DNA from 3 places in the Novosphingobium sp. RL4 genome. Region 2 is predicted to be linked to each of the others. Evidence: riboswitches for the same ligand, from Rfam matches in the RefSeq annotation. Region 2 holds a riboswitch; each other region holds the start of a gene.

The links. Region 2 has a riboswitch for thiamine pyrophosphate ahead of tenA (thiaminase II). Riboswitches for the same ligand answer to the same signal wherever they lie in the genome.
Positions count from the first base shown of each region.
Region 1: it holds a riboswitch for thiamine pyrophosphate, as region 2 does, so the genes downstream of both, thiC (phosphomethylpyrimidine synthase ThiC) here and tenA (thiaminase II) in region 2, are expected to answer to the same signal.
Region 3: it holds a riboswitch for thiamine pyrophosphate, as region 2 does, so the genes downstream of both, U9J33_RS07415 (TonB-dependent receptor) here and tenA (thiaminase II) in region 2, are expected to answer to the same signal.

Region 1 covers NZ_CP141944.1:916,354-921,224, reverse strand. The annotation lists gene thiC (phosphomethylpyrimidine synthase ThiC) at 1-1,860, opposite strand, end outside; TPP riboswitch at 1,910-2,055, opposite strand; gene U9J33_RS04450 (SOS response-associated peptidase family protein) at 2,100-2,726, shown strand; gene U9J33_RS04445 (hypothetical protein) at 2,745-3,044, opposite strand; gene U9J33_RS04440 (arylsulfatase) at 3,573-4,871, shown strand, end outside.
Region 2 covers NZ_CP141945.1:1,397,256-1,402,126, forward strand. The annotation lists gene U9J33_RS23125 (potassium transporter Kup) at 1-134, shown strand, start outside; gene U9J33_RS23130 (YbaN family protein) at 395-748, shown strand; gene tenA (thiaminase II) at 765-1,427, opposite strand; TPP riboswitch at 1,483-1,605, opposite strand; gene U9J33_RS23140 (ANTAR domain-containing response regulator) at 1,732-2,313, shown strand; gene U9J33_RS23145 (ABC transporter substrate-binding protein) at 2,310-3,524, shown strand; gene U9J33_RS23150 (hypothetical protein) at 3,579-3,707, shown strand; gene U9J33_RS23155 (nitrate/nitrite transporter) at 3,842-4,871, shown strand, end outside.
Region 3 covers NZ_CP141944.1:1,493,151-1,498,021, reverse strand. The annotation lists gene U9J33_RS07420 (phosphotransferase enzyme family protein) at 1-379, opposite strand, end outside; gene U9J33_RS07415 (TonB-dependent receptor) at 445-2,775, opposite strand; TPP riboswitch at 2,823-2,932, opposite strand; gene U9J33_RS07410 (hypothetical protein) at 3,108-3,437, shown strand; gene U9J33_RS07405 (DUF6438 domain-containing protein) at 3,706-4,871, shown strand, end outside.

The sequences.
Region 1 (4,871 bases), on a different replicon from region 2:
GCCCATGTAAAGCTCGCTGCCGGTTTCCCTGAACACCTTGCTCATTTCGGCCATCCCCGCCTCCGCTTCGGAAATGGCGAGCATGCCCCCTTCTTCGGCGGCGATGAAGCCGGTCGAAGGCTGGTTCTGCTTCGCCGCGAAGTCCCGCACTTCCTGGCTGATCTTCATCGAGCAGAACTTCGGCCCGCACATCGAGCAGAAATGCGCGGACTTGGCGCCTTCGGCCGGGAGCGTCTGGTCGTGGTACTGTTCGGCCGTGTCGGGATCGAGGCTGAGGTTGAACTGGTCGCGCCAGCGGAATTCGAAACGGGCGCGGGACAGTGCATCGTCGCGGACCTTGGCGGCCGGGTGCCCCTTGGCCAGATCGGCGGCATGGGCGGCCAGCTTGTAGGTGACGACGCCGACTTTCACGTCATCGCGGTCCGGCAGGCCAAGGTGTTCCTTGGGCGTGACGTAGCAGAGCATCGCCGTGCCGTACCAGCCGATCATGGCCGCGCCGATGCCGCTGGTGATATGGTCGTAGCCCGGCGCAATGTCGGTCACCAGCGGCCCGAGGGTGTAGAACGGCGCCTCGCCGCAGGCCTCAAGCTGCTTGTCCATGTTCTCCTTCACCTTGTGCATCGGCACATGGCCCGGCCCCTCGATCATCACCTGAACGTCCTGCGCCCAGGCGCGCTTGGTGAGTTCGCCCAGGGTGTAGAGTTCGGCGAACTGCGCCTCGTCATTGGCGTCCGCGATCGAGCCGGGGCGCAGGCCGTCACCGAGCGAGTAGGCGACGTCGTAGGCCTTCATGATCTCGGTAATCTCGTCGAAGCGTTCGTAGAGGAACGATTCCCTGTGATGGGCAAGGCACCACTTGGCCATGATCGAGCCGCCGCGGCTGACGATGCCGGTCACGCGCTTGGCGGCGAGCGGCACGAACGGCAGGCGCACGCCGGCGTGGATGGTGAAGTAGTCCACGCCCTGCTCGGCCTGTTCGATCAGGGTGTCACGGAACACCTCCCAGGTCAGGTCCTCGGCAATGCCGCCGACCTTTTCCAGCGCCTGATAGATCGGCACGGTGCCGATCGGCACGGGGCTGTTGCGGATGATCCATTCGCGGGTGTCGTGGATGTTGCGCCCGGTGGAGAGGTCCATCACCGTGTCCGCACCCCAGCGGATCGACCAGACCATCTTGTCCACCTCGCTCGCCACGTCCGAGGCGACGGCGGAATTGCCGATATTGGCGTTGATCTTGACCAGGAAATTGCGGCCGATCGCCATCGGCTCGGATTCGGGGTGGTTGATGTTGGAGGGAATGATGGCGCGACCACGAGCCACTTCCTCGCGCACGAATTCGGGGGTTACGTAGTCCGGGATGGCGGCGCCCCAGTCTTGCCCGTCGCGCGCATATTCCTTCAGCATCGCCCGGCCGAGGTTCTCCCGCTCGGCGACGTATTCCATCTCCGGCGTGATGATGCCGCGGCGAGCATAGTGCATCTGGCTGACGTTCATGCCTGCCTTCGCGCGCAGCGGGCGTTTCACCACGTTGGGGAAGGCCGGGACGCCGCCCGAACGATCCGGGCCGAGCTGGCCGTTATCCTCGGGCTTCACTGCGCGGGCGTCGTATTCCTCGACATCGCCGCGTGCCACGATCCATTCGCGGCGCTTGGCGGCAAGGCCCGCTGCAATATCGATGGTGACGTTCGGATCGGTGTAGGGACCGGAAGTGTCGTAGACACGCACCGGCGCCTCGCCCGATCCCGGCTCAAGGCGGATTTCCCGCATGGCAACGCCTAGCGGTCCGACGTGAATCTTCTTCGACCCACGAATGGGTCCGGTGGTAACGCCGATCTCCAGCTTGGAGTTGATGTCGGCCATAAGCGATTTTCCTTCGGCTTATGGACGAAAGAAAGGTCGCGACAGAAGTGTCCTGTGGCCCGCCCTTCCCTCCGCCCGTGTTAACGGGTTCAGGTTCAACGGGTCGGGCAGCGTGACCTGCCCCTCTCAGCCATTTGTTTCCGTCCGGCTTTCGGGATTCGAAAGCCCTGGGCACAAGCTCCCCGGGGATGGCGGGGACGATAGACGCGGCTTTTCCAGCCGTCTAGGGCCTCACAGACATGCCGATCATCTATCGCCTCGACGCGCCCGCCCGCGAAGTCGCCCGTGCCATGGGCGCCGAAGCCGGTGACGATCCCTGGCCCGGCGGTTCGGTTTCAGGCGGCGGATTCGCGCCGGTGGTGACGATGGGCCGCGAGTTCGTGGCCGGGCCGCGCCCCGAAAAGCGCCTGCCGCGCCGCATGGTGCCGCGCCTCTGGGGCGTGCCGCCACCGCCCGCCGCCTTCGACCAGCGCCGCCACGGCATCCTCACCGTGCGCAATCTCGAAAGCCCGTTCTGGATCGGCAACTTGCGCAACAGCGAGTTCCGCTGCCTGGTGCCCGCCACCGCTTTCATGGAATGGGGCAAGGCAAGCCCGACAGACGGCAAGCGCCGCCAGAACTGGTTCGGCGCGGCCGACCAGCCGATCTTCGCGATGGCGGCGGTATGGAAGGACAGCGAAGTGCCGAGTTTCGCCCTGCTCACTTGCGAGGCGAACGCCGCCTTGCGGGCGGAAGGGCGCGATACGATGCCGGTGATCCTGCCGCCCGAAGCGCACGATCTCTGGTTGCGCGGCGACTGGAAGCGCGCCGCGCAACTGGTCCTGCCCTATTCCTCCTCCCTCATGACCCTGCGAACAGCGTCCTGAGCGACGGGAGAAACCGGCTCAGATCGCCAGGATAAGGGTATCGTCGGAACGCGGGGCCGCCGGTTCGAACGAGGGCAACGGGTCGAAGCTTTCGTCCAGCAGTTCGGTTGCGCCAAGCCCTGCCAGCTTGAACTGGCCCAGCCTCCGGTCTTCCTCGCTCCGCCAGTTCTTGCTCATGTTGAGCGCGCTGACGAACAGGTCGCCATGCCGCTCGAACAGCAGGTGCGGGGCAAGCTTGATGACGCCGCCATTGTATTGGGCGGTGACGGTGCGCTTGCGGGTGATCGCCTCCATCAGCTTCAGGCGTGTTTCACTCATGGACGGCATACCGGATAGGATTGGACAGGACTGTTGTGCACCGCAGCATAATGCCGGACCCGGCCGCCAGATGCAAGTCCGGCGCCGTCACTGCCGGAGAACTCCCGACGGATCAGGCCCACGCCGGGACGATGGTGCGGCGGCGCGGGCTTGACTCACATTCTCTATCAATTAAGTTGAGAATACACCCAAGGGGGAGCGATGGTCGGTCGCCCCTGCGTTCAATTCAGGTGCCGACCCGCGGCTTTTGATCGGGATGCAGCTTGCTCCGCGTCACCAACAGCTAAAGCGCACGATGCCCGGGCGACCGCGCCAGCATCGTGATTCCCTCCTCATGAGGTGAAACGATGCGCATGAACATGATCCAGACCTGAGGCCGAAAACCGGAGCCCAGACTTGTGGGCCCGGCCTTCCCGCGCCGCTCCCGGCCCCCGCAGGGGCCGGCTGTTCCGGCACGCGCCATTTCCACGATCGGAACGTTCGTCACGCGCCGGCAGATGCCCGCGCCATGATACTTGGGGTAATTCCATGCATGTCTTCACAAGGGCAGCGCTGCTGCTTGCCGCGTCCTCGCTCGCCACGTCCGCGCTCACCACAGGCGCCATGGCGCAGGAAGCCAGAATAAACGTGGCCGAGGTGTTCACCGGCAGGGTCGGCCTCACCCGCGCCGATTCCGCCCCCGCTTTTCCGGCGCCGCCGCAGGCGCCCAAGGGCGCGCCGAACGTACTGCTGGTCCTGCTCGACGATGCGGGCTTCGCGGCAACTTCTGCCTTCGGCGGCGTGCCCCGCACCCCCGCGCTGGAAAAACTGGCGGCGGAAGGGCTTCGCTACAACCGCTTCCATACCACCGCGATCTGCTCGCCCACGCGCGCATCGCTGCTGACCGGGCGCAACCAGCATCAGGTCGGCTTCGGCAACCTTGCCGACATTCCCGCCGGTTTCCCAGCCTACAACACAATCTGGAAGGCCGAGACCGCCTCGATCGCCCGCATCCTGCAAGGCAACGGCTATTCCACCGCCGCCTTCGGCAAGTGGCACAATACGCCCAAGTGGGAGATTTCCTCGGCCGGGCCGTTCAACCACTGGCCGACCGGGCTGGGCTTCGACCATTTCTACGGCTTCATGTCCGGCGAGGACAACCAGTGGGAGCCGCACCTCTACAACGACACCACCGCGATTCCCGCCCCGGCCACACCCGAGCAGGGCTACCACCTCACCACCGATCTGGTGAACAAGGCGGTCGGCTGGGTGGACGAACATGACGCGCTGGCCCCGCAGAAGCCCTATTTCCTCTATTTCGCCACCGGCGCGGTCCATACCCCGCACCATGTCCCGCAGGAGTGGATCGACCGTAACAAGGGCCGCTTCGACGGCGGCTGGGACAAATACCGCGAGGAGACTTTCGCCCGCCAGAAGAAGCTCGGCATCATTCCCGCCGATGCCAGGCTGACACCCCGGCCCGAGGGCATTCCGGCATGGTCCAGCCTCTCGGCCGACGAACGCAAGCTCTATGCCCGGCAGATGGAGATCTACTCCGCCTTCGTGGAACAGACCGACTACGAAGTGGGGCGCCTGATCCAGACCCTGCGCGCGCGGCCGGGCGGCGACAACCTGCTGGTGGTCTACGTCGTGGGCGACAATGGCGGCAGCGCAGAGGGCGGGATCGAGGGCCGGATCACCAACGAAGGCGCCTCCGCCAGCGGTGCGCCGCACGACCTGCCGACCCAGCTTGCCCATATCGATGCGCTGGGCGGGCCGGAACTTTCCAACCACTACGGCGCGGGCTGGGCCTGGGCCACCACCACGCCGTTCCAGTGGATGAAGCAG
Region 2 (4,871 bases):
CGAGCCGACCCGGCATGGCGCTGTGGCGGGAAAAGCTCTTCGCCTCGATGGTCCGCAATGCGCAGAGCGCGATGGAGTTCTTCAAGCTGCCGACCAACCGCGTGATCGAACTGGGCAGCCAGCTTGAAATCTGACGGCACAAGCCATTGTGCTGTTGAGAATTAGTCGCAACTGCGATAGCACGGGCCCATGGTGATCCGTGCCGAATAGCTCTTCCACCCTGTCGCCCCCGCCTGAAACGGCCGATCCGGCTGCCGCGGCGCCCGCTGCTTCGGGCCAGTCCGCTTCGGTCCAGTCCGCTTCGGTCCAGTCCACTTCGGTCCAGTCTCCGCAGCCGGTGTGGGCGCCCTCCGACGAGATCCTGCGGCGGGGCCGTCCGGCGCGGCTGGCGTGGATGGCGCTGGGGCTGCTGCTGGTGGGGATCGGGGTGATCGGCATCTTCGTGCCGCTGCTGCCGACCACCGACTTCATGATCCTGGCGCTGCCCTGCTTCGCGCGGTCCTCGCCCCGGCTGGAGGCGTGGCTGCTCAATCATCCCCGGTTCGGACCGGGGCTGCGGGCATGGCGGGCGGAGCGGGCGATCCCGCGCCCGGCCAAGATCGCCTCCCTTGCCGGGATGACCATCGGTTTCGTCTCGTTCTGCCTGATCGCGCGCCCCGGGCCGCTGCCGGCGCTGGGCGTGGCGGCGGTGCTGCTGGGCTGCGCGACCTGGGTGATCCGGCGCCGCGAACCGCGCGGCGAGAGCTGAGGCCGGACCTTAACCGTCAGATCGGCCAGCCCTCGCGGCGATAGGCCGAATCCCAGAACATCCATTCGAAGCGGGTGGCATTGCGGAATGCGGTGGCCATGGCGGCGCGGGTGGCGGGGGCGGCGTTGGCGGCGGCTTCGTCCACCAGGGCGCGCACGCGCGCGGTCGCCTCGCCGAACGAAGGGGCTGCGTAAGTGTCGATCCATGCCGCATAGGGATTGGGCGAGGCAGCGCGCGGCTTGATGTCGCAGCCGACTTCCCAGTAGACCCAGAAGCAGGGCAGGATGCCCGCGATCAGTTCCTCGTAACTGCGCGTGGCGGCAAGGGTGGCGAGATAGCCGGTGTAGCCGAGGCAGGCCGGCGTCGCTTCGCTGTCCTGTGCCATCTGTGCCGTTACGCCGAACCGGGCGAAGAACGCCTGGTGCAGCGCTTCCTCGACCTGCACCGCCACTTTGGCACCGTCCGAGAATTCCAGCCGGCCCGCCGCCGTGGGCGCGCGGGCGGCCGCGATGGCCAGCACGCGTGCATATTCGGCAAGGTAGAGGCTGTCCTGCACGATGTAGTGGCGGAAGCTCTCCGCCTCCAGCGTGCCGCCCGCCAGTTCGGCAAGGAACGGATGCGCGAGGATCGACCGGCGCAGCGGGGCGACCTCGTCCCAGATGGCGTCGCAGAAGCTCATGGCGTTTCGTCCTTGAAGATGGCGCCCGGCGTGAAGGCGAAAGTCATCGAGCCGCAGCAGTGCATGTCCCTATTCCTCCGCCGGTATGAGCCGGATCAGGTTCGCGGGTTTGCGGACTGGGAACGGCCCCGATCCGCCTCTCAGCCCTGACAGCGCCAGGACACCCCGTGGGTTGAAGATGTCACGGCGGCCTAGGAAAAGGCGCGAGCCGCGTCAACGGCCGGTGGACGGCGATTGACGCGGCACCGGCTCTCGGCGATGTGCGGGGAAACACGGGCACGGGTTCGATCAAATTGGGGAATCGATGAGAATCGTCATCATCGACGACAGCGGGCTGCGCGCGACGGTTCTCGAGGAGGGCCTGCGCGATGCGGGCTATGACGACATTCACATCGTTCCGCCGCGCGGCGCCTTCGTGGCCCGGCTTGAGCGGATGGCGCCCGATGTCGTCCTGATGGACCTCGGCAGCCCCAGCCGCGACACGCTGGAGGAGATGCTCACCGTCAGCCGCGCGCTCGCCCGGCCGATCGCCATGTTCGTGGATCAGTCGGACGAGGCGATGATCGGTGCGGCCATCGATGCCGGGGTTTCGGCCTATGTCGTCGACGGGCTCCGCAAGGAACGGGTCAAGCCGGTGCTCGAACTGGCGGTGCGGCGCTTCAATGCCTTCGCACGGATACAGGCTGAACTGGACGAGGCGCGCACAGCCTTGTCCGACCGCAAGGTGATCGACCGGGCGAAGTCGATCCTGATGGCGCAGCGCAGCCTCTCCGAACAGGAAGCCTATGCGCTGCTGCGCTCGGGTGCGATGAACCAGGGCAAGAAGATCGTGGACGTGGCGCAGGCGCTCATCACCGCCAGCGACCTGCTGGGAGGCGGAATATGACGACGGACCTGCGCATCGCCTTCCTGCCGCTGAACGACGTGGCGGTGCTTGCCGCCGCGCGGGAACGAGGGTTTGCCGAGGAGGAAGGGCTCGCGCTGGACCTGCTGCGCACGACGAGCTGGGCAACCTTGCGGGACCGGCTGGTCTATGGGCAGGTGCAGGCCGCGCACATGCTGGCGCCGCTCGCCGTCGCGGTGACGCTGGGGCTCAGCCAGCAGCCCGCCGCGCTTGCCGCGCCCTACAAGCTGGGCGTCAATGGCAACATGCTGGTCATGGCGAAGGATTTCGCCGCCGCGCTCTATCCCGATCCGGCCAGCCGCCTCGCCGATCCGCTGGGCACGGCGCACGATTTCGCCGGGGCCATCGGCCTCTGGCGCCGCAAGCCGGTGATCGGCGTGGTCCATCGCTTCTCCAGCCATGCGCTCATGCTGCGCTACTGGCTGGCGAGCGCAGGCGTCGATCCCGACCGGGACGTGGTGCTGCGGGTGCTGCCGCCCTCGCTGATGGTGGAGGCGCTGCTGGCGGCAGAGATCGACGGTTTCATCGCGGGCGAGCCCTGGGGCAGCGCCGCGATCGAGGCGGGCCTTGCCGAAACCGTGGCGGTGGGGGAGCGGATCTGGCGCCGCGGCGTGGAAAAGGTGCTCGCCTTCCGCCAGAACTGGCTGGAAGAGAACCCCGAAACCGTCGACCGGCTGCTGCGCGCGCTGGCGCGGGCCGCCGCGTGGTGCGATGCGCCGGAGAACCACGATGCGCTGGCGCACCTGCTGTCCGATCCCCGCTATCTCGACCAGCCGGCCGATCTCATCCAGCGCGCGCTGACCGGGCAGATCGTCGCGCGGGCGGGGGATGCGCCGATCTCCAATCCCGATTTCATGCTGTTCTCGCGCGAGGCGACGCCGTTTCCCTGGCGCAGCCAGGCGCTGTGGATCTATTCGCAACTCGCGCGCTGGGGCATGGTCGAACATACGCCCGAGAATGCGGCGAGGGCGGGGGCGGTATTCCGTCCGGACGTGTTCCGCCGCGCTCTGGCGGGCAGCGACATGCCGATGCCGGGCGCCAGCATGAAGCTGGAAGGCGCGGTGGCGGCGCCGCTCGCCGTGGGCTCGCGTCAGGGCGACCTGACGCTGGGGCCGGACAGCTTCTTCGACGGGCGCGTGTTCGATCCCGAACGGATCGAGGACTATCTTGCGGGCTTCGCGAAGCCGGATTGACCGGTTCGTTCCAGCGGCGGCGATTGCGCCCTTGCGGAAAATCCATCTGAATTGATGGACTTGCGCTTCTCCGGCGCCACCCTTGCGCGCATTCATGCGGCGATGATCACGGGCGGCGAATATTGTGCCTTGCAACATGAAGCGAATCGCCTGATGATACAGGCCTCACGCGATGTAGCGTGACCATGTTCGGATGCGCTGCTCCAAGGGCGGGGCGCCATCCTTACCGATATTCGCAGCAAAGCCGCTGACCGGGCTCACCAGAGGGTGACGTCCGGCCTGCGGCTTTTTTCGTGTCCGTTTATGGGGGACCTACGATGGCAACCGCTTACTGGAAACGTGATGGAGAGGCCGAGACGGCCGGGAATGCGCCGGTCGACGCGCCGACAACCAGCTTCTGGAAGGCCGGTCATGCACCCACGCTGATCGCCGCCTTTCTCTATTTCGACCTCGCCTTCATGGTGTGGGTCCTGCTCGGGCCGCTGGCCCCGGAAATTTCGAAGACGCTGGCGCTGACCCCGGCGGAAAAGGGCCTGATGGTGGCCACCCCCACGCTCGCCGGGGCGCTGCTGCGGGTGGTCAACGGCCTGCTCGTCGATCGGATCGGACCCAAGCGTTCCGGCGCGATCAGCCAGATCATCGTCATCGCCGGGCTGTTTTCCGCATGGCTTGCAGGCGTGAACAGCTTTGCGGGAACGCTGGCGCTCGGCGTGATCCTCGGCTTTGCGGGCGCGAGTTTCGCGATCGCATTGCCGCTCGCCAGCCGCTGGTACCCGCCCGAGCACCAGGGCAAGGCCATGGGGCTGGCCGGCATGGGCAATTCCGGCACCGTGCTCGCTTCGCTTTTCGCGCCCATGCTGGCCAAGATGTTCGGCTGGAATGCGGTGCTCGGCCTTGCCTGCATCCCGCTGTCGCTGGTCTTCGTCGCCTACATGGTCATGGCGAAGGATGCCCCCGACGCACCGGCTCCGCGCAAGCTGATCGACTATTTCGAACCGCTGCGGCAGGCCGATGCATGGTGGCTGATGGGCTTCTATGCCGTGACGTTCGGCGGTTTCGTGGGCCTTGCCGCCTCGCTACCGATCTACTTTACCGACCAGTTCGGCCTGACCCCGATCGTCGCGGGATACTGCACGGCGGGCTGCGTCTTTGCCGGGTCGCTGGTGCGGCCCATGGGCGGTGCGCTGGCTGACCGGATCGGCGGCGTGAAGGCGCTGATGGTGGTCTACCTCGTCGCCGCGCTGGCGCTTTCCGGGGTTGCCAATGCCACCAGCCTGCCGGGCGCGCTCGGCATGTTCGTGATGGCCATGCTGGCGCTGGGCACCGGCAACGGCGCGGTCTTCCAAC
Region 3 (4,871 bases), on a different replicon from region 2:
TCCATGACAGCCTGTCGCGGTAAATATCCCGGCCCGGCGACCTTGCGTGAACTTCGTATGTCCAGTCACCCCGGGTGACGGCCCCGCCGCCCCCCTCCGCCGGCACGACCTCCGGCACCGGCACGCCGCCGGCCCGCAGATGCGCCATGAAACCATGCTCTTCATCCAGCCCCTCCGGCGTGCGGAGCGACTGGTGATGGCGCTTGAGGAAGAACGATCCCCGTTCGGTCTCGACCAGAGCCCCTGCCGAGAACGGTCGCGGCGAATGCCAGTGCAGCGCCGCCAGCCGCCGTCCGGCGGAAGGGAACCGGGCCAGGATCGCCTCGGCCTCGCCATGCGTGATGGCGGGCCAGGTCGGTGCCTCCAGCGCGGTGCCCATCCCATGCACCATGTGGCCGGGTTCGGTGCGGCCGGACACGAGACGGGGCACCGCGCCGCTCACGGTCAGAAGGCGCGCGAAAGCGTCGCCACGAAGGCGCGCCCGCTTCCGACGTAATAGGCCGGCGACGAGCCCGAAATGACGGTGCCGCCGCGCCCCGTCGTATCCAGCGCATTGGGCGTGATCGAATAGACGCCCGACAGCACATGCGGGTTGGTCACGTTGATCGCATTGAGCCGCAGGTCCATCCGCTGCGCGTCGATCAGCCCGGCAAGATGGACGCCCACGGACAAGTCGAGCGTGGCATAGCCCTTGATGCTCTCGTCATTCATGAAGGTGGCGTACTGGCGGCCGACGTACTTGAGCGCGCTGCTGCCGAACAGGCGGCCGTCGTCATAAGTGGTGCCCATGGCGAACTGGAACTCGGGGCTGGATACCGCGCGCTTGCCCTTGGTCGGCAGATAATCGCCGCCGATGGCCAGGTCGTCGTTCAGGCGCGTGTGCAGGTATTCGCCCGAGAGATAGACGCTGACGCCCCTCGCCGGGCGATAATCGATCTCGCCGTCCAGTCCGTAGGAGGTCTGGCTGCCCCCATTGATCGTCGAATTGACGAGCGCGCCGCCGCTGTCGATCACGGTCGCCACCTGGCGGTTGCGGAAGTGATAGTGGAAGGCGGTGAGCGAGAAGGACAGGCTGGGGCCGATGTAGCGATAGCCCAGCTCCTCGGAGACCGAATATTCGTTCTTGAGATCCCCGCTCCCCTGGCTGACGAGTTCGCCGCCGTAATAGCTGTTGTAGAGCGCGAACTCGTTCGGGGTGCGGAAGCTCGTCGTGATGTTGGCGAAAAGCTGCTGCCGGTCGTCCAGCTTGTAATGCACCGCGGCGCGGGGCAGCGCGGCGAAGCTGTCGGCGCGCACTTTCGACTGTGGGCCGGGCAGGTAATTGCGGCCGTTGCGCAGCACGTCCACGCCCTTGAAGCCCAGGTCGACGCTCAGGCGCGGCGAAACCGCGATGCTGTCGGCCAGGAAGAAGCCTTTGGTGACGGTGACGGTCCGCGCATTCTCGTAAGCCAGCAGGCGGCCGTCGGCCGTGCGGATCGCCTTGTCCTGATAGCCCCACTGGTCCACCGGATGCCCATCGGCGCCGATCGAGGTGTAGGACTGGGTAACACGGTCGGTCCCGTAATCGAACCAGAGCCCGGCGGTGAGCGTGTGGGCGCCCGCCTGAAGCGTAAGCTTGCTGACATCGCCGACGCGAAGCTGCTTGCCGGTCCAGTTGCCAAGCACGGTGGCCACCCCGTCCACCGCGCCGGGCAGCGCGATCGGCTGGGTCAATTCCTCGGTGCCGAGAAAATTGCCGGTCGTGGCAAGCTGCGTGCCGTAAGGCGCATTGCCGTGGCCGAGCTGGAGATAGGCCGAACTGTCGAACGCCAGGCGATCGCCCAGCTTCAGATGAACCGGCGCCGCCACGTAGAAGTTGCGGAACGGCGCGCGGTAGAGCCTCCAGTAGTTGGTATTGCCCTCGGTGTACTGCCGATCGTAGTTGAAATCGCGGCCGGAGGCTTTCCAGTCGGCCAGCGTGGGGCTCGGATAGCTCGATGTCTTGGCGTCGTTGTACGAGAAGGAGATGCTGGCGCGGTTCCCGTCGCCCCATTCGCGCAGCAGCTTCGCATCGATATGCTGGCGCTTGTCGTATCCGGCGCCCCGCCAGTTGTCCGCGCGGTTGTTCGAATAGGAGACGAAGGCCTTGAGCCCGCTCGCCCCCAGCGTGCCGGTGTCCAGCCGCACGAAAACGCGGCGGGCATCGTAGGAACCGGCAGAAAGATTGACGAGGCCGCCCAGCTCCGATTTCGGATCGTCGAGCGTCAGCGATAGCAGCCCGCCCGCCGCGGCGACGACGGGCGCGTCGATATCGGCGGCCCCTTGCGCCAGCGCGATCTGCCGCACGTTCTCGGCATCGGCGAACTGCGAGGGATAGGCGTAGAAATAGCCGATATCGTTTTGCGGCGCACCTTCCATCACGACGCCGATCTGGTCCTGACCCAATCCGCGCAGGGTCAGGCTGGAACCGGTGGAGAGGCCGTAGGGATCGCTCGAAGACACGTTCGCGCCGGGCAGGAGGTTGACGAGCTGGAACGCATTGAGCGTCGGCGCCTGCTTGAGGATGAAGTCCGCCGAAATGGCGCTTACGGCCTTGGGCGCGGTCTGGTCCGGCAGCAGCCCCTCGGGATCGGGATGCCCGATCACCTGGATGTCGGACGGGCCGGCATCGTCGGCCGCCTCCGCCATCGCCGCGGGCGCGGCCAGCAAGGCCGGCAGAACCAGCGCGGCACCACCGATGCCGGTCAGGCCGCGAAGACAGGAAAAGTTACGGAAATTGGGCAGATTAATGGGCATCGTCTTACTGGGCATCTTCTCGCGTCCACTCCATCTGGAGGGACAACGGACCTGCCGCCAGCCCTCCCTACGCCGGTGTCAACCGGATCAGGTTCAGCGGGTCGTGGTCTGCAGACCACCTCTCAGCCGCGCATAAGCGGCCCCCCGGGGATAGGGCGCCTCTAGGCGGTCAGATGCGGGCTGGGAAGCGTTATTGAGAGCAAGGCACACCATTACCGCCCCACCGGCGTCCACGCGCGAGGATCCTGATCCACAGTCTTGCGGCTCTTTGCCTCCGCGATTTCATCCCGCCGCCCGCGCACGGCCTCGATCTGGCCGGCAGCGTCACGCGCATGGCGACTTTTGCACCGAAGGGCCGCATCGATCTGGCGACGGTCGACAACGAAATCGCCAGACTTGGGCGCCTCTGGTCAGTCAGCAACGCCAGCAATGAGGATAAGCTGGCAGCATTCCTCGACGCGGAAAGACTGGAGGAGATCGATCCCTTTGACCGCGTCCAGCTGGCTTACGTCGTGGACACATGCCGCGAGAGTACCTCCCTGTCCGAAGCCGGACGGCACCTGTTCTCCGCCTCGCGCGCGCGACGCAACAGCACCAACGACGCAGACCGGCTCAGAAAGTATCTGCCTCGCTTCGGATTGGATTTCGCAACAATCCGATAACGCAGGTTAGTGATGCCTGTTCACCGCAGACTAAAACTTAAAAAACTTGATCTAAATTATGATTGTATAATTAGTCACCCATTCCCAGCATCGTTCCAATGCGACCACGGGATGTCGCCCGCGGCCCCATCAATTCACAACCCTTTTCGGACGATCATCGGTCACCAAGTAAAGTCGATGATTTTCTAACTTAGTATTCTACGGTTTAAGGGGTAGCCTATCAAGCAGAGTTCTGGTGATATGGTCGCCTATCAATACCTTGGGAGAGATGATGAAGGGTGGCCTTGCATGGCGATCAGCAGCGGCACTGTCCCTGCTCTTAGCCTGTTCCGGATCGACGCACGAGGTCGAAAGGGTGGGCATCTACTATCTCCAATCGGAGCGCCTCTCCGGCCCGGAGACGGTCAATGGTTACGGATCAGCCAATGTCGGCGTCCTGGTGACCATTGACGTGAAAGGCCATGTCATCGACGCTCGGGTAGGAGACAACTTCTACAAGCTCGACCCCAAGCCAGCTCTTGAAGCTGCGCGGAAGTGGACATTCAAGCCTCAGTCGTTCGACGGGCATCCTGTCCAGGCAGTTGGCTTCATAACGATCAACTACGAAGCCGCCGAAACTGCTCCTGACCCGAAAGTCCCGTTCCCGGAAGGTAGCCCTCAGGATACCGAGGTTACGCTGCGAAGGACCGCCTGTTACGGATCGTGCCCCGATTATGAGGTTTCGATCAGGGGAGATGGCCGCGTCCGTTTCTCCAGCAATTATCCTCGCTTTCCCGGAAGCGCCGCCGACGTGCATCGTGCATTCAACGGGTACAATGTACTCTGGCCCGGCCCTCATGAAACGAACGTCGAGCCTGAAGCGGCTGCCGCCTTGTTCCAGAAATTTCGAGATGCGCACTTCATGGGGATGAAGCCGGATTACACGGCCGGCGTCACGGATAGTCCGACCTATGAACTCACCCTGAGAGTCGGCACAACCTCCAAGGTGGTGGTCGATTACGTGGGCCGGTCTGTCGGCATGCCTCGGAGCATGACCCAACTCGAGGATGCCGTGGATACTCTGGCTCAGACAGATCGGTGGATTCGGGGCAACGGCGGTACTGTCGCTCTACTCAAGCAGCAGCGGTTCGACTTCACTTCTCAAGCCGGCGCAGACCTCGTTCAAAGTGCCATAAGGCTTGCGCAAGCCTCACTCGGAAGGAATGATCCGACAGACCTTGTCCGAGCTGCTCTTGCCTCCGGAGTTCGTTTGGACGCTCTCATTAAGGCCGGACCGCAGGATAATTCCCCTTCTTCGCTGGCTCTTGGCGTTCTGATCGCCGAATTTGCGGCAGAGAGGGGAGATCAAAAGCTGTTCGACCGGATGGCAAAGCAGGGCTATGTTTCACGGATACCCAAGGCACGGTTGACGGCTCTGCTTGCCGAGGGAGTCGG